DNA from 4 places in the Streptomyces sp. NPDC006655 genome. Region 4 is predicted to be linked to each of the others. Evidence: riboswitches for the same ligand, from Rfam matches in the RefSeq annotation. Region 4 holds a riboswitch; each other region holds the start of a gene.

Region 1 (5,776 bases), on a different contig from region 4:
TGAGGATGTTCATCATCGGCACCGGCAGCAGGTGCGCGTTCGGGCCGCCCAGGTAGCGGAACAGCGGCAGGTCGGACGCCTCGGAGGCGGCGTGCGCGACGGCGAGGGAGACGCCGAGGATGGCGTTGGCGCCGAGCGAGCCCTTGTTGTCGGTGGCGTCCAGGTCGAACATCGCCTGGTCGATCAGGCGCTGCTCGGTGGCGTCGTAGCCGACCAGCTCCGGGCCGATCTGCTCGATCACGGCGAGGACGGCCTTCTCGACGCCCTTGCCGAGGTAGCGGTTGGGGTCGCCGTCACGGAGCTCGATGGCCTCGAAGGCGCCGGTGGAGGCGCCGGACGGGACGGCGGCACGACCCGTGCTGCCGTCGTCGAGGCCGACCTCGACCTCGACCGTGGGGTTGCCTCGGGAGTCCAGGATTTCCCGGGCTACGACGACGTCGATGGACGGCACGAGCATCTCCTTCTTGGGATGTGACGCTGGTTGTGCGGGGCGCACGCGGACCTGGTCGGCCCTTGCTCAGCCTTGCGACTAGAGCCTAACCGGCCCAGGGCCGTCAGCCGGTCGACCGACCGGCCCGTGGACACCCTGACGGTACTCATTGTTCATGCGCGGAACAAAGGGGGGTCCCGATGAAGAACGGGAGAAGAGCGGGTCAAGGAGCGCGACCGCAAAGAGAAACCCCGCTCCGGCGCGTTCGGGGGAAAACGCGCCGGAGCGGGGGCCCGTGGGGGACGGGGGTGCCTTACTTCAGGTGCAGCTGCTGACCCGGGTAGATGAAGTCGGCGTCGTCGACGATGTCCTTGTTCAGCTTGAACAGCGCCTGCCAGCCACCCTTCACCTTGTGCTTCTCGGCGATCGAGCTGAGGGTGTCACCCTTGACGACCTTGTACTCGCCGTCGCCCTTCTTGACCTTCTTGCCGGTCGGGGTGGTGACGGTCTTCTTGGCGGCCGGGCGCTCGGCGGAGCGGGAGGCCGTCTGGGTGTCGGTCGCACGGCTGCTCGTGCCGGCGCTGCCGCTGCTCGACGAGCCGCTGGAGCTGGAGCCGGACGAGCTGGAGCTGGAGCTGCCGCCGGTGTAGGCGGCGCCGGACAGGCCCTTGCCGCAGACCGGCCAGGCGCCCTTGCCCTGGGCGGCGAGGACCTTCTCGGCGATCTGGATCTGCTGCCCCTTGGTGGCCTGGTTGGCCTGCGGGGCGTAGGCGGTGCCGCCGTACGCGGCCCAGGTGGAGGCGGAGAACTGCAGACCGCCGTAGTAGCCGTTGCCGGTGTTGATGGACCAGTTGCCGCCGGACTCGCACTGGGCGACGGTGTCCCACTCGGAGGCGGTGGCGGCGGAGGCTCCGCCGGCTGCCATCAGCGGGGCGGCGACGGCGGCACCGGTGACGCCGGCGACGGCGATGGCGCGGACGGCCTTGGACGGACGACGGTGCTTGCCCTTGCCGGAAAACAGCATGGAAGATCCCCTCACCGACGCCTGCGAGGTGAGCTGTCGGGTTCGGGCCGGTTGAGTTGCCCGGCCGCACGGCCCGCTCTCGCGAGACGCGCGGCTCCACCCCTAGCCGGTTCCGGCGGCCTTTCGGCCGTGAGGCCCCTGAGGGCTCAACTGCCGGACCCGGCGCTTACCTTGGGTCCCCCGCTCCTGCCTACGGCGCTTGACGCGACGACTGTTCCCGGGCGGCCGCTGGCAGGACTCGGCGTTGCGACAGCCGGGGCTCGTGGTGACGAGCGGCCTTGACCGTAAACAGACGATCAGGCGAATTTCAAAGATGATCAGGGCTTCTGAGACTCATCCCACACTTTCACCAAAACGGACAATCGCCCCGAAGCAGGACGTCAACTCCCGCCGCTTTTGGCCCGTTTAGCTGTCGAGTTTCAGGGTCTGACCGGGGGCGATGTCGTTCGGGTCGGTGCCGATGTCCGCCTTGTTCGCCGCATAGAGCGCGCGCCACCCGCCGTCGAGGCCAAGGGAGTCGGCGATGGAGGCGAGGGTGTCGCCGTCGCGGACGGTGTAGGTGCCGGCGTCTGCGGAGGCATGACGGCCGGCGGACGCGACCTTCTGACCGTTTGTCACGGTTTCGTCCGCCGAGTCACCGCGGTGCTTGCCGCCACCGCTGACGGCGCCCGTGTCGACCAGGCTCCAAGAGCTGCCGGTCTGCCATGAATTGTCCGAGTCGTCACCGGCGTCCGGGATCACCGGGTTCTCGCTCGCCTTCGAGGGGGCGGAGGCGGAAGGCGTCGACCCCGCCGCCTTGCCGGCACCGTCGGACTTGCCGGGAACGGGCGCCTTGGAAGCGTCGCTCGCGCCGGAACTCGGAGCGGGGGACGCGGATTCGGCCCCGGAGCCCTTCGTCGCGGACGACGCGCCCGAGTCGCCGGAGTCGCTCGCGGAGGACGAGTCCGACAACCCGGAGGACGAGTCGACAGAACCGGAGGAACCGGACGAACCATCCGATCCGCCGAGGCCCGTGTCCACCTTCACCGAGGTGTCGTCCGACGAGAGCCCGGCCAGCAGGGCACAGGTCCGCCAGGGCTTGGTGCCCTGTTCCGCGAGTATCTTCTCGGCGACCGCGATCTGCTGCGAACGGCTCGCCTGGTCGGGCGTGGCGGCGTAGTCCGTACCGCCGTACTTGTCCCAGTCGTCCTGGGACATCTGCAGTCCGCCGTAGTAGCCGTTGCCGCTGTCCATGCTCCAGGAGCCGGCGCTCTCGCACTCGGCCACCTTGTCCCAGGTGGTGCCGTCGGCCGCGTTCGCGCTCGCCGCACCCAGCAGCGGGATGGCGATGGCGGAGCCGGTCACCCCCGCCGCGACGAGGAGAGCCGGAGCCTGACGGGGGCGACGGTGACGACCGTTCCCGGAGAGCATGCGGAAACCTTTCGAGCGACAGCGGTGACCTGCGCGACGGGTCCCGCAGGGGCGCCGCGCTGATGGGTGAACGTATCGGCAGACGATCACTTGTCACAAGTTAATGCCGCGCAGATCACGTGAAGATCACAGACTTGAGCGCTGGTCACCTTCGGTCCGTGGGGGTCCCTCACCCACCAGGTGTGAACTCCACGGGGAGCGTCCGCAGCCCGCGCATGATGAGCCCGCCACGCCACCGCAACTCCCGCTCTTCCGCGGCGAGTCGCAGGTCCGGAAGGCGGGTGAACAGGGTGGCGAGCGCGGTCTGCCCCTCCAGCCTGGCGAGTGGGGCGCCGAGGCAGTAGTGGATGCCGTGGCCGTACCCGAGGTGCTGGTTGTCCCGCCGTGAGAGGTCGAGCGTGTCTGGTTCGGCGAACCGCTCCGGGTCCCGGTCCGCGGCGGCGAGTACGACGAGGACCGGGTCGCCGGCCCCGATGTGCTGCCCGCCGATGACGAGCGGCTCGGTGGCGAACCGCCAGGTGGCCAGCTCCACCGGCCCGTCGAAGCGCAGCAGTTCCTCGACTCCGGTCTCCAGGAGGCCACGCTCTCCCGCGGCCAGGGAGTCCTGCAGGCGAGCCCGCTGCTCGGGGTGGGTGAGCAGGGCGTACGTGCCGTTGCCCACGAGGTTGACCGTGGTCTCGAAACCTGCGAACAGCAGGATGAAGGCCATGGCGGCGGCCTCGTTCTCGGTGAGGTGCTCGCCGTGGTCCGAGGCCCGGATGAGCCCGGAGATCAGGTCCTCCGCGGGGTCCGGCTCGGCGGGCAGCGCCTCCCGCTTGCGATGGATCAGCTCGGCCAGATACCCGCGCATCTTCTTCACGGACCGCGCGACACCGCCGCGGGGTCCCCCGCCGTGACGGATCATCATGCCCGCCCAGTCCCGGAAGTCGTCCTGGTCCTCGCGGGGGACGCCGAGCAGATCGCAGATGGCGTAGATGGGGAGCGGAAAGGCGAACTCGTGGATGAGGTCGGCGGATCCACGGTCCGCGAAGCCGTCGATGAGCCCGTCCGCCAGCTCCTGCACCCGGGGCGCGAACTCGGCCACCCGACGTGGTGTGAACGCCTTGCTGACCAGCCGCCGCAGCCGGGTGTGGTCCGGCGGGTCGATGTTCAGCAGGTGTGTCATCAACTCGGCCTTGCGCTCGCCGGGGATCCCGGTCTTGCCCTTGGCGTGCGCGGGCTCGTCGTGATGCGCCGGGTTCTTGCTGAGCCGCGGATCGGCGAGCGCCTGCCTGGCGTCGCCGTACCGCGTGACCAGCCAGGCCTCCACCCCGCTGGGCAGGGTGGCCCGGTGCACGGGGGCGTGCTCGCGGAGCCAGGCGTAGGCGGGATACGGATCGGTGGCGAACTCCCAGGTGAAGAGTTCCGGGGCGGTGGTGTCCCGAGGGGGCCGGCCGGTCACGCCTCAGTCCTGCCCCTCGGTCCGCCTGATCGCGTCCCGGTACGTGCGGGCCGCTGCTCTGAGGGCTGCTTCCGGGTCCACGCCCTCCGTCTCGGCGCGGGCGGCCAGGGCCAGGAGTTCGTAGCCGATGCCCTCGCCCGTCGGGAGGGGGACGTCCAGGCCCGCGGTGCGGACGCGGGAGGTGAGTTTGGCGGCGAGGGCGAGGCCGGGCTGGCCGAGGGGGACGCCGTCGGTCACCGACTTCCGCTGCTTCTCCGCCGCCTTGGTCCGCAGCCAGTGCTCCTTGACCTCCTCCGGCGTCGACGCGGTCTCGTCGCCGAAGACGTGCGGGTGGCGGTGGATGAGCTTGGCGACGATGCCGCCGGCCACGTCGTCCACCGAGAACGGGGCCTCGGGGTCCTCCTCCGCTATCCGTGCGTGGAAGACGACCTGGAGGAGGACGTCGCCCAGTTCCTCGCGCAGTTCGTCGCGGTCGCCGGCCTCGATCGCCTCGACCAGTTCGTAGGCCTCCTCGATGGCGTACTTCGCCAGGCCCTCGTGGGTCTTGCGGGAGGACCAGGGGCACTCCTCGCGGATGCGGTCCATGACCTGGACGAGGTCGAGCAGGCGGGCGCCCGGCAGGTCGTAGGAGGCGGGGAGCAGCTCCAGCTCGGGCATCCGGACCCGGCCGGAGCCGGCGAGGCGGGCCAGGCCGTCGGTGAGAGCGGGTTCGCCCTCGCCCGTCGCGACGACCACCACGGTGCGGCCGCCGGCGCAGGCGTCGACCAGTTCCCCGGCGGTGGGGGCGGCCTCGTCCACGGCCGTCCCGGCCTCCCGCAGGTAGGGCAGCTGCGGATGCGCGCCGTCGGCGCACAGCACGCGGTCCGCGGTGCGCAGTGCCTGCCAGGCGGGCCAGGACAGCAGGCCGGGCGCGACCCGGTGGCTGGTGGTGAGCAGGACGATGCGGCCGGGGTCGGTGCCGGTGCCGGTTTCCGGGGTGGGGGGTTCGGGGCTGGTGGTGTTCACGCTCCGAACGTAACGCACGGCCGTCGCCGACCTCGCGCTTTGTCCACAGCCCCAGAGTGATCAAGAGATCGTATGACCGCCATCTCGCCCGGGTGTCGGCCGCCCTACGCCGACACCCGGGTCCCCGCCGAGGTGACCTCCCGTACCCACGGTGTCTTGGCGTCCACCCGGCTGCTCTTCTGGACGTCCCAGGCGCCGTAGCGCGGGTTGAGGTCGACGTGGAGTTCCTCGGAGGCCCGGGAGAGGGCCTTCCAGAAGGCGGGCTGCGAGGTGTCGGTGCCGAGGACCTGGGCGAGCTTGTTGGCCTCCACCTGGAAGCGGAGGTTGTCGTCCAGCTGCCGGGGGGCGATGCCGTACTTCTGCAGCCAGGCGGCCTGGAGCGCCTTGGCGCCGCCCGCCTGCCGTTCCAGGCGGGCGCGCATCTCCTCGACGTCCTTGCGGGAGACGGTGACGCCCGCGTCCTGGG
Region 2 (5,776 bases), on a different contig from region 4:
TCCCGCCTCTACAACCGCCTGGTGCGACGCGACCGCACGGCCGTCGCGGCCGGCTTCGGCCTGCTGCGGCTCGCCGGCGCGCCGTCCCTGGGCTGGCTGGACGTGAAGACCTCCGGTGACGTCGAGGTGCCGGTCATCGAGGCCGCCATCGACGAGGAGCTCGCCCGGTTCGCCGAGGAGGGCCCCACGCCCGAGGAGATGGAGCGCGCCCAGGCCCAGTTGGAGCGCGAGTGGCTGGACCGGCTCGGCACCGTGGCCGGCCGCGCCGACGAACTGTGCCGGTTCGCCGTCCTGTTCGGCGACCCGCAGCTCGCCCTGACCGCCGTCCAGCGCGTCCTCCAGATCACCCCCGAGGAGGTCCAGGAGGTCGCCAAGGCCCGGCTGCGCCCCGACAACCGCGCGGTGCTCGTCTACGAGCCCAAGTCCCCGGAGGCGGTCGAGGACGCCGACGTGCCCGAGGACCCCGAGGCCGAGGCCACGGTCGAGGCCGGCGACAACGATGAGGAGACGGCCAAGTGACCGAGCTCGCCAGCATGGACTTCCATCCCCAGCCGCAGCCGGGCGAGGCCAGGCCGTGGGCCTTCCCCGCCCCCGAGCGCACCACCCTGGACAACGGCCTGACCGTGCTCCGCTGCCACCGCCCCGGCCAGCAGGTCGTCGCCGTGGAGGTGCTCCTGGACGCGCCTCTGGACGCCGAACCGGCCGGCCTGGACGGTGTCGCCACGATCATGGCGCGGGCCTTCTCCGAGGGCACCGACCGGCATTCCGCCGAGGACTACGCCGCCGAGCTGGAGCGGGCCGGGGCGACCCTCGACGCGCACGCCGACCACCCCGGCGTCCGCATCAGCCTGGAGGTCCCGGCCTCCCGTCTCGCCAAGGGCCTCGGACTGCTCTCCGACGCCCTCAGGGCGCCCGCCTTCGCCGACAGCGAGGTCGAGCGGCTGGTCCGCAACCGTCTCGACGAGATCCCGCACGAGCTGGCCAACCCCAGCCGCCGGGCCGCCAAGCAGCTCTACAAGGAGCTGTTTCCGGCGACCGCGCGGATGTCCCGCCCGCGCCAGGGCACCGAGGACACCGTCGAGAAGATCGACGCCGCCGCCGTACGAGCGTTCTACGACCGCCACGTACGCCCCGTCACCGCCACCGCGGTCGTCGTCGGCGACCTGACCGGCATCGACCTGGACGCGCTGCTCGGCGACACCCTGGGCGCCTGGACCGGCTCCACCGCCGAGCCCCGGCCGGTGCCGCCGGTGACCGCCGACGACACCGGACGGGTCGTCGTCGTGGACCGCCCCGGTGCCGTCCAGACCCAGCTGCTCATCGGCCGCGTCGGCCCGGACCGGCACGACCGGGTCTGGCCCGCCCAGGTGCTCGGCACCTACTGCCTGGGCGGCACCCTCACCTCGCGCCTGGACCGCGTGCTGCGCGAGGAGAAGGGCTACACGTACGGCGTCCGCTCCTTCGGGCAGGTGCTGCGCTCCGCCCCCGACGGCACCGGTGCCTCCCTGCTGGCCATCAGCGGTTCCGTGGACACCCCGAACACCGGGCCCGCCCTCGACGACCTGTGGACGGTGCTGCGCACCCTCGCCGCCGAGGGCCTCACCGACGCCGAGCGCGACGTCGCCGTGCAGAACCTCGTCGGTGTGGCGCCGCTCAAGTACGAGACGGCGGCGGCCGTCGCAGGCACCCTCGCCGACCAGGTCGAGCAGCACCTGCCCGACGACTTCCAGGCCACGCTCTACCGGCAACTGGCCGCCACCGGCACCGTGGAGGCCACCGCGGCGGTCGTGAACGCCTTCCCGGTGGACCGCCTGGTGACGGTCCTCGTCGGCGACGCGGCGCAGATCAGGGAACCCGTCGAGGCCCTCGGCATCGGCGAAGTGACCGTCGTCGCGGCGGAGTAGCTCCACGCACGCGTGCGGAGCCCTGGCGGCCGTCGGCCACCAGGGCTCTCGTATGTCCGAATTGGGGCGGAGGTTGCCTGTCTGCCCTGTGGGATGCGCTACAAAAGCCGCGATCGGTTTGAGTCTTGAAAGAACGCCGCCGTAGGTTCCTTCGGGCTGTCCGTCAGGCACCGCGCCGCACCCGCGGCACCGGACAGCCATCGCCGAGTCCCCGTACGGCGCGAGCCAGGGGAGCCGGGGACCCACGCAGTCCCTGGGGTGAATCGGGCGCCCGCGCGTGTCGCGAGGGGGTCCGTAGGAGACCTTCCTGCTCCGAACCCGTCAGCTAACCCGGTAGGCGAGAGGGAAGGAAAGGACCAGCCTCTACATGGCGTTCATGTGCGCCTCCGGGAAGCACCGTCGTCCCGGCCGGGTGAAGCGCACCACCGCGCAGGCCGCCGGCATCGCGGCCCTCACCACCACCGGCGTCATCGGCACCGTCTCCGCCGCCCCGGCGCTCGCCGCCGAGAACAGCGTCGAGCAGACCGGTCTCACCCCGGTCATCACGGTCAGCGACTCGGTCGCCGAGCACGTCGACGCCCAGGCTGCCGCGCAGCAGGCGGTGGCCGAGCGCAAGGCGGCCGAACAGGCCGCGCGCGAGAAGGCCGCGGCGCGGGCCGAGAAGGAGCGCGAGGCCAAGGCACGGGCCGCGCGGGAGGCCGAGCGCAAGCGCCTCAACGCCTTCGTCGCGCCGATCAGCGACTCGTACGTCTCCACCGGCTACAAGACCGGCGGCTCCCTGTGGTCCTCCGGCTCCCACACCGGCATCGACTTCCACGCCGCCGCCGGCACGGTCGTGCACGCGGTGGGCACCGGCACGGTCGTCTCCACCGGCTGGGGCGGGGCGTACGGCAACCAGATCGTCATCAAGATGGCCGACGGCATGTACACCCAGTACGGCCACCTGTCGTCCATCGGTGTCTCGGTGGGGCAGCAGGTGACCCCGGGCCAGCAGATCGGCCTCTCCGGGTCCACCGGCAACACCACCGGCCCCCACCTCCACTTCGAGGCCCGTACGACCGCGGAGTACGGCTCCGACGTCGACCCGGTCGCCTACCTCCGCAAGCACGGTGTGAACGTCTGACGTCCGTCCTTTTCGGTGACATCCTGCGAAGCCCCGGCAGCCGGCCGGGGCTTTCGCCGTTTTCGCGCCCCCGCTGTCCAAAAAATACTCATGGATTCCGGCCCCCCGTCGGAAATTCCCGCGCATTGCAATAGAGTCACGGAACCGGCGTCACTCGGCGGCGTTTCACGGGGATTAAGGCGGAGGTCGGACATGCGCATTCCGGCGCACTCGGTATGCACGGCGATCCGGGACGACATCGTCGCGGGTGTCCACGAGCGCGGCAGCCGGCTCACCGAGGAACTCCTGGCCCGCCGCTACGGCGTCTCGCGCGTCCCGGTCCGCGAGGCGCTGCGCACCCTGGAGGCCGAGGGCTTCGTCGTGACCCGCCGGCACGCGGGCGCTTGCGTGGCCGAACCGACCGAGCAGGAGGCCGCCGACCTGCTGGAGATGCGCCTGCTCCTGGAGCCGCTCGGCGCCCTGCGGGCCGCCCAGCGCCGCACCGAGGCCCACCTGAAGGTGCTGCGCGGGCTGGTCAGGCTGGGGCAGGAGCGGGCCAGGACCGGCAACAGCGACGACCTGCGCTCGCTGGGCGGCTGGTTCCACGAGACGCTCGCCCAGGCCTCCGCCAGCCACGCCCTGACGGCGACGCTCACCCAGTTGCGGCACAAGATCGCCTGGATGTACACGGTGGAGGCGCCCGTCAGCCCGGTGGAGTCCTGGGCGGAGCACGGCGCGATCGTGGACGCGGTGGCGCGCGGGGACGGGGAGCGCGCCCGGGCGGTGACGGCGCTGCACACCGAGCGCTCCACGGCCTTCCACCGGCTCCGGTTTCCCGGCGCCGCCGAACGGGCGAACCCTGTGAGGACTTCGCAACATCCCGTAAACATGTCGGGCGTGCGGCATTAACACGGGCGCCGTATACAAAGAGGTGCTATTCGCGGGGGCCGTTTTTTCGGTGCCCGTATCCAGCTGTGCCCTTTATCCAGGCGTGCCCGTTCCGAGGCGTGCCCTTATTTACGTTTACCGGTGCCGCTGCCGAGCGCGCCCGTATTGCGGCGCGCACTTGTTCAAGCGTGCCGCTGATTCCGGCTGCGTGTCTTTCGTGCGCGAAAAAGGGCGGGGCCGCGCCGGCCCCCGGAGGGGTGGCGCGGCCCCGGTCGTGCGGGCGCTGCGGTGCTCAGACGGTCTCGGGGAGTTCCTCGAGGCCCTCGGCGACCAGCTTCGCCAGGCGGTCGAGGGCGGCGTCCGCGCCCTCGGCGTCGGAGGCGAGGACGATCTCCTCGCCGCCCTGGGCGCCCAGTCCCAGGACCGCCAGCATGGAGGCCGCGTTGACGGGGTTGCCCCCGGCCTTGGCGATCGTGACCGGGACGCCTGTGGCCGTGGCGGCTCGGACGAAGATGGAAGCGGGGCGGGCGTGGAGGCCCTCGGCCCAGCCGACGTTGACGCGGCGCTCAGCCATGTGATGCTGCCCTTCGGTGTTCAGGGTTGTCTAGACCAGTTTTCCATATCGTGAAGCATCCCCGGAGCGGACCTGAGTCCCTTCGGGTGTGTCGCCGGACCGCGGCCTCGGTCCGGCTTCCGTCCTCCACAGACTGCCTCGCGCCGTTGTCGGACGCGAGCCGTACTCTGGGGCCCATGCAGACCCCGGCGGACCGGCAGGACCGGCACGAGTACCCCGCCCACTGGGAGGCGGACGTGGTGCTGCGCGACGGTGGTACCGCGCGCATCCGGCCCATCACCGTTGATGACGCCGACCGCCTGGTCAGCTTCTACGAGCAGGTCTCGGACGAGTCGAAGTACTACCGCTTCTTCGCGCCCTACCCCAGACTCTCCGCCAAGGACGTCCACCGCTTCACTCACCACGACTTTGTGGACAGGGTGGGACTCGCGGCCACCATCGGCGGCGAGTTCATCGCAACCGTACGCTATGACCGCATTGGCGCCGACGGCACGCCCGCCTCCGCCCCCGCCGACGAGGCCGAGGTCGCCTTCCTCGTCCAGGACGCCCATCAGGGCCGCGGGGTCGCCTCCGCGCTCCTGGAGCACATCGCCGCCGTCGCGCGCGAGCGCGGGATCCGCCGGTTCGCCGCCGAGGTGCTGCCCGCCAACAGCAGGATGATCAAGGTGTTCACGGACGCCGGCTACACCCAGAAGCGCAGCTTCGAGGACGGCGTCGTCCGCCTGGAGTTCGGCCTGGAGCCCACGGACCGCTCGGTCGCGGTCCAGCAGGCCCGCGAGCAGCGTGCCGAGGCCCGTTCGGTACGACGGCTGCTGGCGCCCGGCGCCGTGGCCGTGATCGGCGTCGGCCGCGCGCCCGGCGGGGTGGGCCGCAGCGTTCTCGGCAACCTCAGGGACGCCGGGTTCACCGGCCGTCTGCACGCCGTGAACAGGGCCTTCCCCGAGGACCTCAAGGAGGTCGACGGGGTGCCCGCGCACCGCTCCGTACGGGACATCGGAGAACCGGTGGACCTGGCGGTGGTCGCCGTACCCGCCGACCACGTCCCCGACGTCGTCACCGCGTGCGGGGAGCACGGCGTCCAGGGCCTCGTCGTCCTCGCCGCCGGCTATGCGGAGAGCGGGCCCGACGGCCGCGAACGCCAGCGCGACCTGGTCCGCCGCGCGCGCACGTACGGCATGCGGATCGTCGGGCCCAACGCCTTCGGGGTCATCAACACGGCGGACGACGTCCGGCTGAACGCATCCCTCGCACCCGAGATGCCGCGCCCCGGCCGCATCGGGCTGTTCGCCCAGTCCGGCGCCATCGGCA
Region 3 (5,776 bases), on a different contig from region 4:
CGGCGCGGCCCGCCCGGGCGCTGTCGACCGTCGTGCCGGGGCGGTACTTGCCGGTGAGGAAACCGGACGCGAGGGCGAAGTACGGGACCGCGGCGAGGCCGGTGCGGGAGGCCAGGTCCTGGAGGGGGCCCTCGTAGGTGTCGCGGGAGACCAGGTTGTAGTGCGGCTGGAGGGCGACGTACCGGGCCAGGCCCTCGCGGTCGGAGAAGTCCAGGGACTCCTGGAGCCGCTCGGCGCTGATGTTGGACGCGGCGATGTGCCGGACCTTGCCGGCCCGCACCAGTTCGTCCAGCGCCCCGATGATCTCCTCGACCGGCACCTCGGGCCTGTCGAAGTGGGTGTAGTAGAGGTCGATGTGGTCGGTGTCGAGGCGGCGCAGGGACGCGTCGGCGGCGGCCTTGATGTTGGCGGCCGACAGACCCTCGTACTCGGGGTGCTGGCTGACCTTCGTCGCGACGACCACGTCGTCGCGGTTGCCGCGTGCCTTGAGCCACTTGCCGATGATCGTCTCGGACTCGCCGCCCTGGTTGCCCTCGATCCAGGCGCTGTAGGAGTCGGCGGTGTCGACGAAGTTGCCGCCCGCGGCCGTGTACGCGTCGAGGACGGCGAAGGAGGTGACCTCGTCGGCGGTCCAGCCGAAGACGTTGCCGCCGAGGGCGAGCGGGAAGACCTCCAGGTCGGAGGCGCCGAGCTTACGGAGGACCGGGGATGCGGAAGAAGCAGTCATGCTTCATTCCAACGCGGCGCGGCAGGCGGGCCATCCCACGCAATACGAAGTTCTCGTAAAAGCGGAAGGCCCGCCGGGGCCGGTGGGGTGCGTCAGGGGTTGAGGCCCTTGCCGCGCAGCCAGGTCATCGGGTCGATACCGGTGGGCTGGCCACCGGGGTGGACCTCGAGGTGGAGGTGCGGGCCGGTGACGTTGCCGGTGGCGCCCACGCGGCCGATGACGTCGCCGGTGGCGACCTTCTGGCCGACCTTGACGCCGATCGACGACTGGTGGCAGAACCAGAGTTCGGTGCCGTCGTCCAGGGTGAGGATCGTGCGGTAGCCGTAGGAGCCGGCCCAGCCCGCCTCGGTGATCGTGCCGCCGTGGACCGCCTTGATCAGCGTGCCGGTAGGGGCGGCGAAGTCGAGGCCGGTGTGGTACCCGGAGGACCACATGGAGCCGGCCTGGCCGAAGGTGCCGGTGATCGTGTACGACACGACGGGCAGCGTGTACTGCTTGGCCAGCGCCGCGATCCGGGCCTGCTCGGCCTTCTGCTTGGCGGCGGCAACCGCCTTCTCCTTGGCGGCGCCGGCCTTGGCGGCCGCGGCCTGTTCCGCCTTGGCCTCCGCGGCGGCGACCGCCGTGTCGGCGGCGGCCACGGCCTTGGCGCTCGCCTTGGTGTCCAGCTGGTTCTGCTGCCGCTCGGCCTGGGCGATGATGCGGCTGCGCAGCGCCTCGCCGGCGTCGGAGGAGGAGTCCCCGTCCGTGGCGGTCGTCGTGGTGACGCTGCTCAGCGCCGTCTGCGTGGCGTGGTGGCCGCCCCCGTCGCCCAGCAGGGAGGCGACGGAGGGCAGGTCCGGCAGGGAGATGGAGACCGGCGGGTGGCCGGTGTTGGCGCTGGCCATGCCGCCCGCGCCGACGGCGGCGATGACGCCGACGCCGAGGACCGTGGAGCTGCGGGCGAGTCCGCCGCCGCGCTGCTTGGCGATCCGGTGCCGGCCGCGCTCGGGGGCGAGGGACTCCTCGGTGGGGTTCCACTCCTCCCAGGGGCCCTCGTCGGTGCGGTAGGTGCCGTAACCGAAGGTGTCGGGCTGCCGCTGGCTGGGCACGAACGGGGCTGTCGGAGCAGGCCGGTTGGACGCCACGCGGGCGCACTCCTTTCCTTCCGCCGCCTACCGGGTTAGCTGACGGGTTCGGAGCGGGAAGGTCTCCTACGCGCGTATACCGGCCGATTCGTACTCGGCGGCAGCCGTGCGATTCACCCCAAGGTGGTGGTTCCCCGGTTCCCTTGACGGGATTCGGCGCGTGCGCACGGAGCCATCTCGGGTGACGGCTGGGACGACCGCGCTGCGTTATCGAACGTTAATAGACCCGGCGGTAAGATTCCAAGCCATTCGCCTTGATCATTAAGCTTCCGCAGGATGGACTTACCTGCCACGACCGGCCAAAAACGGTCGAGTTGACCACGCTTTCAAGAAACTCGCGCCCGGACACGCCTCAGGGCCGGAATCCGTGATCTGGATTCCGGCCCTGAGGTTCAGTAGCGGGGACAGGATTTGAACCTGCGACCTCTGGGTTATGAGCCCAGCGAGCTACCGAGCTGCTCCACCCCGCGTCGGTGACACCAGCATACGTCATCCGAGGAGTGCGAGTCACACGGGTTACGAGCACCCCGCGCGCAGGCCCTAGGCGAGGGGTGTTCCCAGGTGCGCGTTCGGCGCCTTGGCCATGGCCTCGTACTCGGCCAGGACCACCACCGACACCCCCTGCTCCCGCAGCATCCCCGTCCCGTCCGCCGCCCGCACGAACGTGTCCGGTTCACGCCAGGCCGTGACCACCCGGCGCACCCCCGCGCCGAGAATCAGCTCCGCGCAGGGGTGGGGACGGGAGGCGCGGTGGGTGCAGGGCTCCAGGCTGGTGTAGACGGTGGCCGTGACCAGCCGGGGGTCGGCCGGGGGGATCTTGGCGAGGGCCGCCTCCTCCGCGTGGGCCACCGGGTCGCCCGCCTCCCGGGAGTGGCCGCGGGCCAGCTCCGTGCCGTCGGCGGCGACCACCACCGCGCCGACGCTGAACGCCGTCTGCGAGGGCGGGCACTGGGCCGCCAGCTCGCACGCGAGCCGCAGCCAGTGGCGGTCGGCGGCGGACACCGAGCCGCCCACGCCGGGGGCGGTGGGCTCGTAGCGCATCAGGACGACGTCCTCGATACGGCGGGTCTCCAGCAGGCGCAGCCGCCCGGCCTGGTAGCCGCCGGGGCCGAACAGGCGGGGCGCCTTCGGCTCGCCCACGAAGACCGGGGCGAGGACCAGCTGGAGCTCGTCGGCCAGGCCCTGCTGGAGCAGCTGGGTGTGGACGGTGCCGCCGCCCTCCACCATCAGGCGGTCCACACCGCGGACGTCGTGGAGGTGGGTCAGCAGCGCGGGCCAGTCGAGCACGGGGCCCAGCGGGACGATGTCGGCGGCGATGCCCAGGGCGGCCGCCCGCTCCGCGCCCGAGTCGGTCGTGCAGACGAGCTTGTCGCCGCCCGTGTGCCAGAACTTCGCGTCCGGGTCGAGGTCGCCGGTCGCGGTGACGGTGACCTTGAGGGGGTACTCGGGCCGGCCGGCGGCGATCCGGGCGGCGCGGCGGGCCTCGGAGTACACCAGGAGCCGCGGGTTGTCCGCGCGGATCGTGCCGGCGCCGATCAGGATGGCGTCGGAGCCGGCCCGCACCTCGTCGACCCGGTCGAAGTCGGCCGGCGAGGAGAGCAGCAGCCGTTCGGGGCCGGTGTCGTCGAGGTAGCCGTCCAGGGAGACGGCGGCGGACAGCAGGACGTGGGGGTACGGCATCGGACGCGCTCACTCTCGGCGGCGGGCGGGACCACTCCCGGCGGTCGGCGGGGTGTGAACCGGGCGCTTGGTTAAAGTTTGAAACAAACCTACACTGGTCCCATGACGACTCGCTGGCTCACGTCGAAGGAGCAGCGCGCCTGGCGCGCGTTCATGGCGGCGACCAACCTCCTGGAGGACGCGATCGACCGCCAGCTCCAGCAGGACGCCGGCATGCCGCACCTCTACTACGGCATTCTGGCCAACCTCTCCGAGGAACCGGAGCGCAAGCTGCGGATGACCGATCTCGCCGCCAGGTCCAAGATCACCCGCAGCCGGCTGACCTACGCCGTGACCCGGCTGGAGAAGGACGGGCTGATCCGGCGCGAGGACTGCCAGTGGGACAAGCGGAGCAGTTTCGCGATCCTGACGGACAAGGGCATGGCGGCCCTGGAGCGCACGGCGCCCGGGCACGTGGAAACGGTGCGCGCGGCGGTGTTCGACCACCTCTCCGAGGAGCAGGTCACGCAGCTGGAGGAGATCAGCTCCGTGATCGCGCGGGCACTGGAGGGTGCCGAGAAGCCACGGCCGACCTCCGACGAGGTGCCGTGGCGGCGGCGCTCGTCGTCGCCGTGTTCCGGTTCGTGAACCTCGATTTCGCGGGCCGCCCGAAAACTTGTTGCTTCAAATTTAAAGCATGGGGTATGGTTCCAGCCGTGGATCTGCTTCAAATCTGAAGCAGGAGCACGCGTCCCGCACGGGACAGCCGTCCTGCACCCGGACACTGGAGACCCCGATGACCGACTTCCCCGCCGCCACCCAGCGCGCCCGTGTCCGGGTCCCGCTGCGCTTCACCGACGGCTACAGCGTCAACGCCGAACTCGTCACCTTCCACGGCCTGACCGACGGTCAGGAGCACGTCGCCGTCGTCCTGGGCGAGCCCGCACCGGGCACCCTCCCGCTGGTCCGCCTGCATTCCGAGTGCCTCACCGGCGACGTCTTCGGCTCGGCCCGCTGCGACTGCGGACCCCAGCTGCGCGAGGCCGTCGAACGCATCGCCGAGCGCGGCGGCGTCCTGCTCTACCTGCGCCAGGAGGGGCGCGGCATCGGCCTCTACAACAAGCTCGACGCGTACGCCCTCCAGGACCAGGGCCTCGACACCTACGAGGCGAACGCCGCCCTCGGTCTGCCCGAGGACGCCCGCGACTACACCGCCGCCGCCCAGATGCTCCAGGCCCTCGGCCACGGGGAGCTGGACCTGCTCTCCAACAACCCCGACAAGGCCGAGCAGTTGCGCACCCTCGGCGTCACCGTCCGCGACCGCGTCCCGACCGGGGTCTTCAGCACCGCCCACAACGTCCGCTACCTGCGCGCCAAGGTCCTGCACACCCAGCACACCCTGCCCCTGGCGGAACTGACGGAGCTCACCGCGGGCTGAGCCGCACCCGGCCGGATGCGCCGGCGCCAACGCAACGGGGTACGGCACCTGTTCGGGGTCCGTACGACCGATCCCGTTGCGGCCGCTGAAGACGGTGAACTCGGGCGAAGCCCGGAACACGGCCGTCAGGGCCGATCACTCCCATAGCAAGCCCTTACCGGCCGCCGCCCGGGGCCGAAGTCGAACCGGGTGCCGCCCAGACGGTCAAGGGCCGGTGTCCGTGGCGGTGCAGGCGAGTCCCCCGCTCTCCGTCCGACCGAGGATCGGGGACCGCACAGGATGCGGCGGGGTGTCAGCGGGGTGTCAGGAGAGCCAGTTGGCGTATCGAGTGGGGGCGAGATGGGCGCTCTTGTCGGTGAGGGCGTCGCCCTTGACGACGGCGAACATGCCGGCGGTGGGGTCGGTGACGACGGTGCGGTTGTCGCCTTTGTGGGACAGGGTGATCCGGCCCAGCTCGTCCAGGGCGAAGATCTCGGGGCCGGCGATGTTGCGGATGCCGTTGAGCGGGGCGCCGGCCGCGACCTCCGCCACCGCGGCGGCCACGTCCTTGGCGGCGATGGGCTGGAGGGGCGTGGCGGGCAGCCGGACGGTGTCGGCGTCGGCGGTCCAGGACATCGCCGGTTCCATGAACTCCATGAACTGCGTGGCCCGGACGATCGAGTAGGGGATCGGCCCGGCTGCGAGGACCTTCTCCTGAAGAGCCTTGGCGCGGTAGTAGTCCAGCTCCGGCACCTGGTCCACGCCGACGATCGAGAGGATGACGAAGTGGCCGACGCCACCGTTGTGGGCCGCGGCCAGGAGGTTGTCCATCGAGGTCTGGAAGAAGGC
Region 4 (5,776 bases):
GCGTACGTGTGCGTGGTCGTGATGTCCCCGTACGTCCCCTCGGACGTGTTGAGGTTGTGGTTGTAGGCGTCCGCGCCCGCCTCGCGCAGCCGCTCCGCCTGACCGTCGGAGAGCAGTCCGAGGCAGGCGCACACCTCGACGCCCTCGTTCTGCTCCTTGATCGCCTTGATGGTGCCGGCGACCCGGTCCACGTCCCGGTCGGTCGGACCGCGCCCGGAGGCCACCAGGCAGACCCGCTTGGCGCCCCCGGCGAGGCCCGCGGCCGCCGCCCTGGAGGCCTCGTCGGGTTTGAGCCAGCTGTACTTCAGGATCCCGGTCGAGGAGCCGAGGCGCTGCGAGCAGTACGAGCAGTCCTCCGGGCACAGGCCCGACTTGAGGTTGACCAGGTAGTTGAGTTTCACGCGCCGGCCGAACCACTGCCGGCGCACCTTGCCCGCCGCGGCCACCACGTCCAGCACGTCGTCGTCGGAGGTCGCCAGCACGGCGAGCGCTTCCTCGCGGGTCGGCAGCTCGCGCCGAAGCCCCTTGTCCACCAGCGTGTTCAGCAGGTCCATGAGAGCCGATCCTGTACTACGAGGCTGCTCCGGGCCAAGGAGAGTTCGCACAACCCTGTCAGATCGACATGTGGGTATCGCCACACAGTGGGTGGCCGACGCTCCCGCTAGGGTCTGTTCATTGCCTACAAAAGCACCGGAGGGGCCATGGCGTTCGGCTGGATCGACGAACAGGCGGAACTCCGCCGCCGCGCCGGGCTCGTACGGAACCTGCGCCCCCGTCCCGCCGACTCGCCGCTGCTGGACCTGGCGAGCAACGACTACCTGGGCCTCGCCCACCATCCCGAGGTCGCCGAGGGCGCGGCCGAGGCCGCCCGGACGTGGGGCGGCGGCTCCACCGGCTCCCGACTGGTGACCGGCACGACGGAGCTGCACACCGAGCTGGAGCGCGAGCTGGCCGGGTTCTGCGGGTTCGAGGCGGCCCTGGTCTTCTCCTCGGGCTACGCGGCCAACCTCGCCGCCGTCACGGCGCTCGGCCCGCACGGCTCCCTGATCGTCTCCGACGCCCTCAACCACGCCTCCCTGATCGACGGCTGCCGGCTGGCGCGGGGGACCACGCAGGTCGTCGGGCACGCCGACCCGGACGCCGTGCGCAAGGCGCTCGGCACGCGCGAGGGGCCCGCGCTGGTCGTCTCCGACACGGTGTTCTCGGTCGACGGCGACGCGGCGCCGCTGGCCGCACTGGCCGAGGCGTGCCGGGAGCGCGGCGCCGGACTGCTCGTGGACGACGCCCACGGGCTCGGGGTCGTCGGGGACGGCGGGCGGGGCGCGCCGTACGCGGCCCGTCTCGCCGGGGCCGACGACGTGGTGGTCACCGTGACCCTGTCCAAGTCGCTGGGCAGCCAGGGCGGGGCCGTGCTGGGGCCCGCCCGGGTGATCGACCACCTGGTGAACGCGGCGCGGACCTTCATCTTCGACACCGGTCTGGCGCCCGCCGCCGCGGGCGCGGCGCTGGCGGCCCTCAGGCTGCTGCGGCGCGAGCCCGCCCGCGCGGCCCGGGCCCGCGAGGTGGCCGCCGAACTGCACGCACGGCTGACCGCCGCGGGCCTGTCGGCGGTACGACCGGACGCCGCGGTGGTCTCCGTGCGGGCCCCGTCCCCGGAGGAGGCCGTGCGGTGGGTGGCCGACTGCCGGTCGGCAGGCCTGGCCGTGGGCTGTTTCCGTCCGCCTTCCGTGCCGGACGGCATCTCACGGCTCAGGCTGACCGCCCGTGCCGACCTCTCCGGGGCCGAGATCGAACGCGCTGTACGTGTGATCGGCGAGACACGACCATGAGTCGGCGTGACACGGCCGGGCCTTGCGCGCATGCGGATACGGAATCGGTTGCCGGCTGATCAGCCGGTGAACGTGGCCACGAAACCCGCCCAGCTCTCGGGGGAGAAGAGCAGCGCGGGCCCGGCGGGGTGCTTGGAGTCGCGTACGGCGAGCAGCCCGGCCGGTGGGCCGGAGTGCGGCCGTGCCGTCTCCACGCAGTTGTTCGCTCCGGTGCTGTAGCTGCTGCGCAGCCATCGCACACCGGGCAGATCCGTACTTGAAGGTACATTCCGAGGCAGTGCAGTCATGGTGCCTCCTTACGCGCCGTCACCTATCCCGGCGATGTAATCCAACGAGTCCTCGGGTGAAAGGGCGTGGATCTGAAGGGTGTTGAAGGCCTCCGCGTAGGCCTGGAGGTCTTCTTTCCGTTCGAGGTAGAGGCTACTCGTCAACTGGTCGAGAACAACCACATCCAGATCGGAAGTGCGCGGAAATGAGAAGATTACGAAAGGGCCGGTGATGCCGATATGCGCCCCCGCGGCGAACGGCAGCACCTGGAGCCGCACCTGCGGCAACCGGGCCGCCTCCGTCAGCCGCTCCAGCTGGCGGGCCATCACCCCCGGGCCGCCCACCTCCCGGCGCAGCACCGCCTCGTCCAGGACTGCGCTCAGCTTGAGCGGCGGATCGCCCCGTAGCACGTCCTGCCTGGCCAGACGTACCTCCACCAGCGCGTCGAGGGCCTCGTCGTCGAGCCCGTCGGCGGCCGCCCGGGTCACCGCGCGGGCGTACTCGGCGGTCTGCAGCAGCCCCGGCACCACCGAGGTCTCCAGCGTGCGCATCGCGCCCGCCTGCGACTCCAGGCTGATGAAATCCCGGTAGGCGGGCGGCAGCACCCCTCGATAGGCGTGCCACCAGTGGTGTCGCCCCGCGGTGTCCTCCGACCCCGCCAATACCAGGAGCAACTCGCGCAGTTGCCCCTCGGCCACCCCGTAGGCGTCGAGGAGTAACCGCACATCGGCCGGTTTCACACCGCTGGCGCCGGTCTCGATCCGGCTCACTTTCGACTGGTGCCAGCCCACCAGGCGGGCGGCCTCGCCGCTCGTGAGACCCGCACCGGTGCGCAGCATGCGCAGTTCGGTGCCCAGTTTCCGGCGGCGTACCGCGGGACCGTTCTGCATGGGCTACTCCCTACTCAATCTGGCCGCCCATATACGGTCCGGTGTCGCAGAGTTCACCGCTTCGAGCGACAGATATATGCACATCTTGGTGGATCGCTCCCCGTGACCGCCCCCGTGATGGCAGTCTGGCGGAGAAGTACCAGTCCGGGACCGTACTCGAACCATCCCCACCGTGCCGGACCCCGGTCCCGAGGAAGTCGGACTCCGGTCCCGAGGAAAGGGACGACGTCGCCATGGCAGACCACCTGGAAGCATCCGTCACCCTGCCGAGCGAACCCGCCTCGGTCGCCGCGGCCCGGGCGTATGCGCTGGACACCCTCGCGGAGTGGGGACTGCCACCGGAGACGGAAACGGCGGACACCATCCGCCTCATCGTCTCCGAACTCGCCACCAACGCCGTGCAGCACACCTTCGGGCAGTCGCCCACCTTCACGCTGGACCTCGTCCTCGACCGTGACGAGCACCTGCGCATCGGCGTCACGGACAGTCATCCGCGCTTCCCCAGGAGACTTCCCGCCGCGGTCCAGCAGGACAACGGCCGCGGCATGGTCATCATCCGCTGGCTCACCGCCGAGTACGGCGGCAGACTCCGGGTCCGCCCCACCCGGGAGGGCGGCAAGACGGTCTTCGTCGAACTGCCCTGGACGGTCCCGGCCCACCCCGTCACCGCGGTCGGCCAGCAGGAGCCGTAGCCCTGGGCTCCCGCCGGCCGGTGCGCGGCGGGGTCAGCTGACCCGGCCGTACCAGACGCTCTTCGTCCAGATCTTCTGGAGCTTCACCACGTCCCCGGTCTTCGGGGCGTGCCAGATCTTTCCCTTCCCGGCGTAGATGCCGACGTGGTACACGCTGGAACCCGAGTGGAAGAAGACCAGGTCCCCGGCCTTGCGGCTGCCGGCCGAGATGTGACGGGTCTTGTTGTACTGCTGGGCCGCCGTTCGCGGCAGGGTCTTGCCCGCCTTCTTGAACGAGTACAGCGTGAGCCCGGAGCAGTCGAACCTGTTCGGTCCGGTGGCGCCCCACCGGTAGGGTGAGCCCTTTTTCGAGGCAGCGACCTGCAGTGCCTTCGTCGCCAGCGTGGCGGCCGAGGCGTCGGAGGCGACACCAGGGATCACGATCGAGCCGCCCACGGCGGCGATCGTCAGCGCCGAGGCCGTACCGGCCCGAGCCATGAGCGACGGAACACGATTGAGCGCAGTCATGCGCAACCCTTCGTCAGCCGCCTGTGAAGGATGACCTGTCGGATTCGGGCTGGCGAAGTTGCCCGGCCGCGTTGCCACGGCTTCACCCCAAGGGCTGCTCGGTCCGGTCATGGCGTGACCGTGCCGGCGACCCGTCGTGCTTGGGTCCTCCACTCCTGCCGATGCACTGCTGTCGACGTCATCCGGGCGGCGGCAGGACTCGGCGTCCGCCCGGACCGCCCCGCCGTGGTGGCGGGGGCTTGTCGTCAGACGGGATCTTCACGCACTCGTGTCCGAAAATCCCAACGGAATCGGGGATTTGTGGGGTTACTCACCACCCACCCGTTCGGGTGGACAGCTCTGTGTTCGATTATCCGTCAACTCCCCTGCGTAGCCCCGGACCTGCGTCGAAGCCCTCCACGACCACCATGGCGCAGGCGAGTCGAGCGGCTTTTTCGGTCAGGTAAAACCACGCCACACTCCGCCGAACGGCGGTAACCCCTTTGGGTCGTTTCAACTCCGGTCCGGGCGTGGCGTCGACGCATCGGACCGGAGTCCTGCGGAGGTCACCGTACGCAGTCGGGCGGGAGTGCGACGCGAGCGGTCCGGCGCTCGCCGTCGAGCACCCGCAACGCCCGTGCCAGCGTGTCCCCGTGCAGCTCCGTCTCGCCCCGTCGATGCATCAGGGCCAGGGCGTCGCGCAGCTCGGACGCCGCGCGCACCAGCGCCTGCGCGGCGCGCAGACCGCGGTAGGTGTCCTCGTTCTGCGCCGGGTTGATACGGCCCAGCAGATCGACCACGTCCAGGTAACGGTCGATCAGCTCGCCCTCCGCGCGGGTCAGCGCGGGCAGCGGCGGCAGCTCCGGTGGCAGCATCGGCGGCTCACCCCGCGTGCGGCCGGCCGAGCGGGGGCCTGTGCGTGGGCATCACCCGGTCCGCCAGCCCGTACGCCACCGCCCCCGGCGCGTCCAGGACCAGGTCCCGCTCCAGATCCCGCTGGACCTGCTCGGGGGTGCGCCCGGTGTGCCGGACGAGCATCTCCTCCACCATCCCGCGGGTCCGTTCCCACTCGGCCGCCTGGATGAGCAGATCACTCGGCTGCCCCCGCACCGGTTCCGGCAGCGCCGGTTGCTGCAGCACGATGCGGGCGCCGGGCAGCACCGAGCGTTTGCCCGGGGTGCCGGCCGCGAGCAGCACCGCGGCCGAGGCCCCGGCCTGACCCAGGCAGACGGTCGCCACCTCGCAGGTGACGTACCGGAGCGTGTCGTAGATCGCGGCCATCGCGCTGAACGACCCGCCCGGGGAGTTGATGTACAGCGAGATGTCCCGCTCCGGAGCCGCGTACTCCAGGTACATGAGCTGCGCCAGCACGTCGTTGGCCGAGGTCTCGTCGACGGGGGCGCCCAGGAAGACGATCCGCTCCTCCAGCAGCTTGGAGTACGGGTCCAGGGTGCGTTGCCCGGCGGTGGTGCGTTCGGTGAACTCGGGCAGGACGTAACGGGCGGACGGTCGGGTCATGGCGATACCACTTCCTCGCGGCTGGGCGTCTCGACGGCTGAGCAGACTGTAAGAAATGTACAGGACGTACATACGTCAGGGCGGAGATTCCGCT

What was found. Region 4 has a riboswitch for cyclic di-AMP ahead of AB0958_RS33690 (C40 family peptidase). Riboswitches for the same ligand answer to the same signal wherever they lie in the genome.
Positions count from the first base shown of each region.
Region 1: it holds a riboswitch for cyclic di-AMP, as region 4 does, so the genes downstream of both, AB0958_RS10790 (transglycosylase family protein) here and AB0958_RS33690 (C40 family peptidase) in region 4, are expected to answer to the same signal.
Region 2: it holds a riboswitch for cyclic di-AMP, as region 4 does, so the genes downstream of both, AB0958_RS17715 (M23 family metallopeptidase) here and AB0958_RS33690 (C40 family peptidase) in region 4, are expected to answer to the same signal.
Region 3: it holds a riboswitch for cyclic di-AMP, as region 4 does, so the genes downstream of both, AB0958_RS09580 (M23 family metallopeptidase) here and AB0958_RS33690 (C40 family peptidase) in region 4, are expected to answer to the same signal.

Region 1 is NZ_JBEYJU010000013.1:112,898-118,673, reverse strand. It holds gene eno (phosphopyruvate hydratase) at 1-457, opposite strand, end outside; gene AB0958_RS10790 (transglycosylase family protein) at 744-1,454, opposite strand; cyclic di-AMP (ydaO/yuaA leader) riboswitch at 1,458-1,662, opposite strand; gene AB0958_RS10785 (transglycosylase family protein) at 1,860-2,864, opposite strand; gene AB0958_RS10780 (cytochrome P450) at 3,034-4,305, opposite strand; gene AB0958_RS10775 (nucleoside triphosphate pyrophosphohydrolase) at 4,309-5,310, opposite strand; gene AB0958_RS10770 (SurA N-terminal domain-containing protein) at 5,415-5,776, opposite strand, start outside.
Region 2 is NZ_JBEYJU010000027.1:3,695-9,470, forward strand. It holds gene AB0958_RS17705 (pitrilysin family protein) at 1-519, shown strand, start outside; gene AB0958_RS17710 (pitrilysin family protein) at 516-1,904, shown strand; cyclic di-AMP (ydaO/yuaA leader) riboswitch at 2,096-2,259, shown strand; gene AB0958_RS17715 (M23 family metallopeptidase) at 2,272-3,027, shown strand; gene AB0958_RS17720 (GntR family transcriptional regulator) at 3,220-3,915, shown strand; gene AB0958_RS17725 (HPr family phosphocarrier protein) at 4,187-4,468, opposite strand; gene AB0958_RS17730 (GNAT family N-acetyltransferase) at 4,645-5,776, shown strand, end outside.
Region 3 is NZ_JBEYJU010000012.1:20,815-26,590, forward strand. It holds gene AB0958_RS09575 (aldo/keto reductase) at 1-727, opposite strand, end outside; gene AB0958_RS09580 (M23 family metallopeptidase) at 820-1,851, opposite strand; cyclic di-AMP (ydaO/yuaA leader) riboswitch at 1,859-2,020, opposite strand; tRNA gene AB0958_RS09585 (tRNA-Met) at 2,248-2,321, opposite strand; gene AB0958_RS09590 (dihydrofolate reductase family protein) at 2,392-3,531, opposite strand; gene AB0958_RS09595 (MarR family transcriptional regulator) at 3,634-4,158, shown strand; gene ribA (GTP cyclohydrolase II) at 4,307-4,948, shown strand; gene AB0958_RS09605 (NAD(P)H-binding protein) at 5,252-5,776, opposite strand, start outside.
Region 4 is NZ_JBEYJU010000081.1:19,261-25,036, reverse strand. It holds gene bioB (biotin synthase BioB) at 1-554, opposite strand, end outside; gene AB0958_RS33710 (8-amino-7-oxononanoate synthase) at 702-1,829, shown strand; gene AB0958_RS33705 (DUF397 domain-containing protein) at 1,889-2,116, opposite strand; gene AB0958_RS33700 (helix-turn-helix transcriptional regulator) at 2,126-2,986, opposite strand; gene AB0958_RS33695 (ATP-binding protein) at 3,220-3,678, shown strand; gene AB0958_RS33690 (C40 family peptidase) at 3,712-4,185, opposite strand; cyclic di-AMP (ydaO/yuaA leader) riboswitch at 4,189-4,373, opposite strand; gene AB0958_RS33685 (hypothetical protein) at 4,731-5,039, opposite strand; gene AB0958_RS33680 (ATP-dependent Clp protease proteolytic subunit) at 5,047-5,682, opposite strand.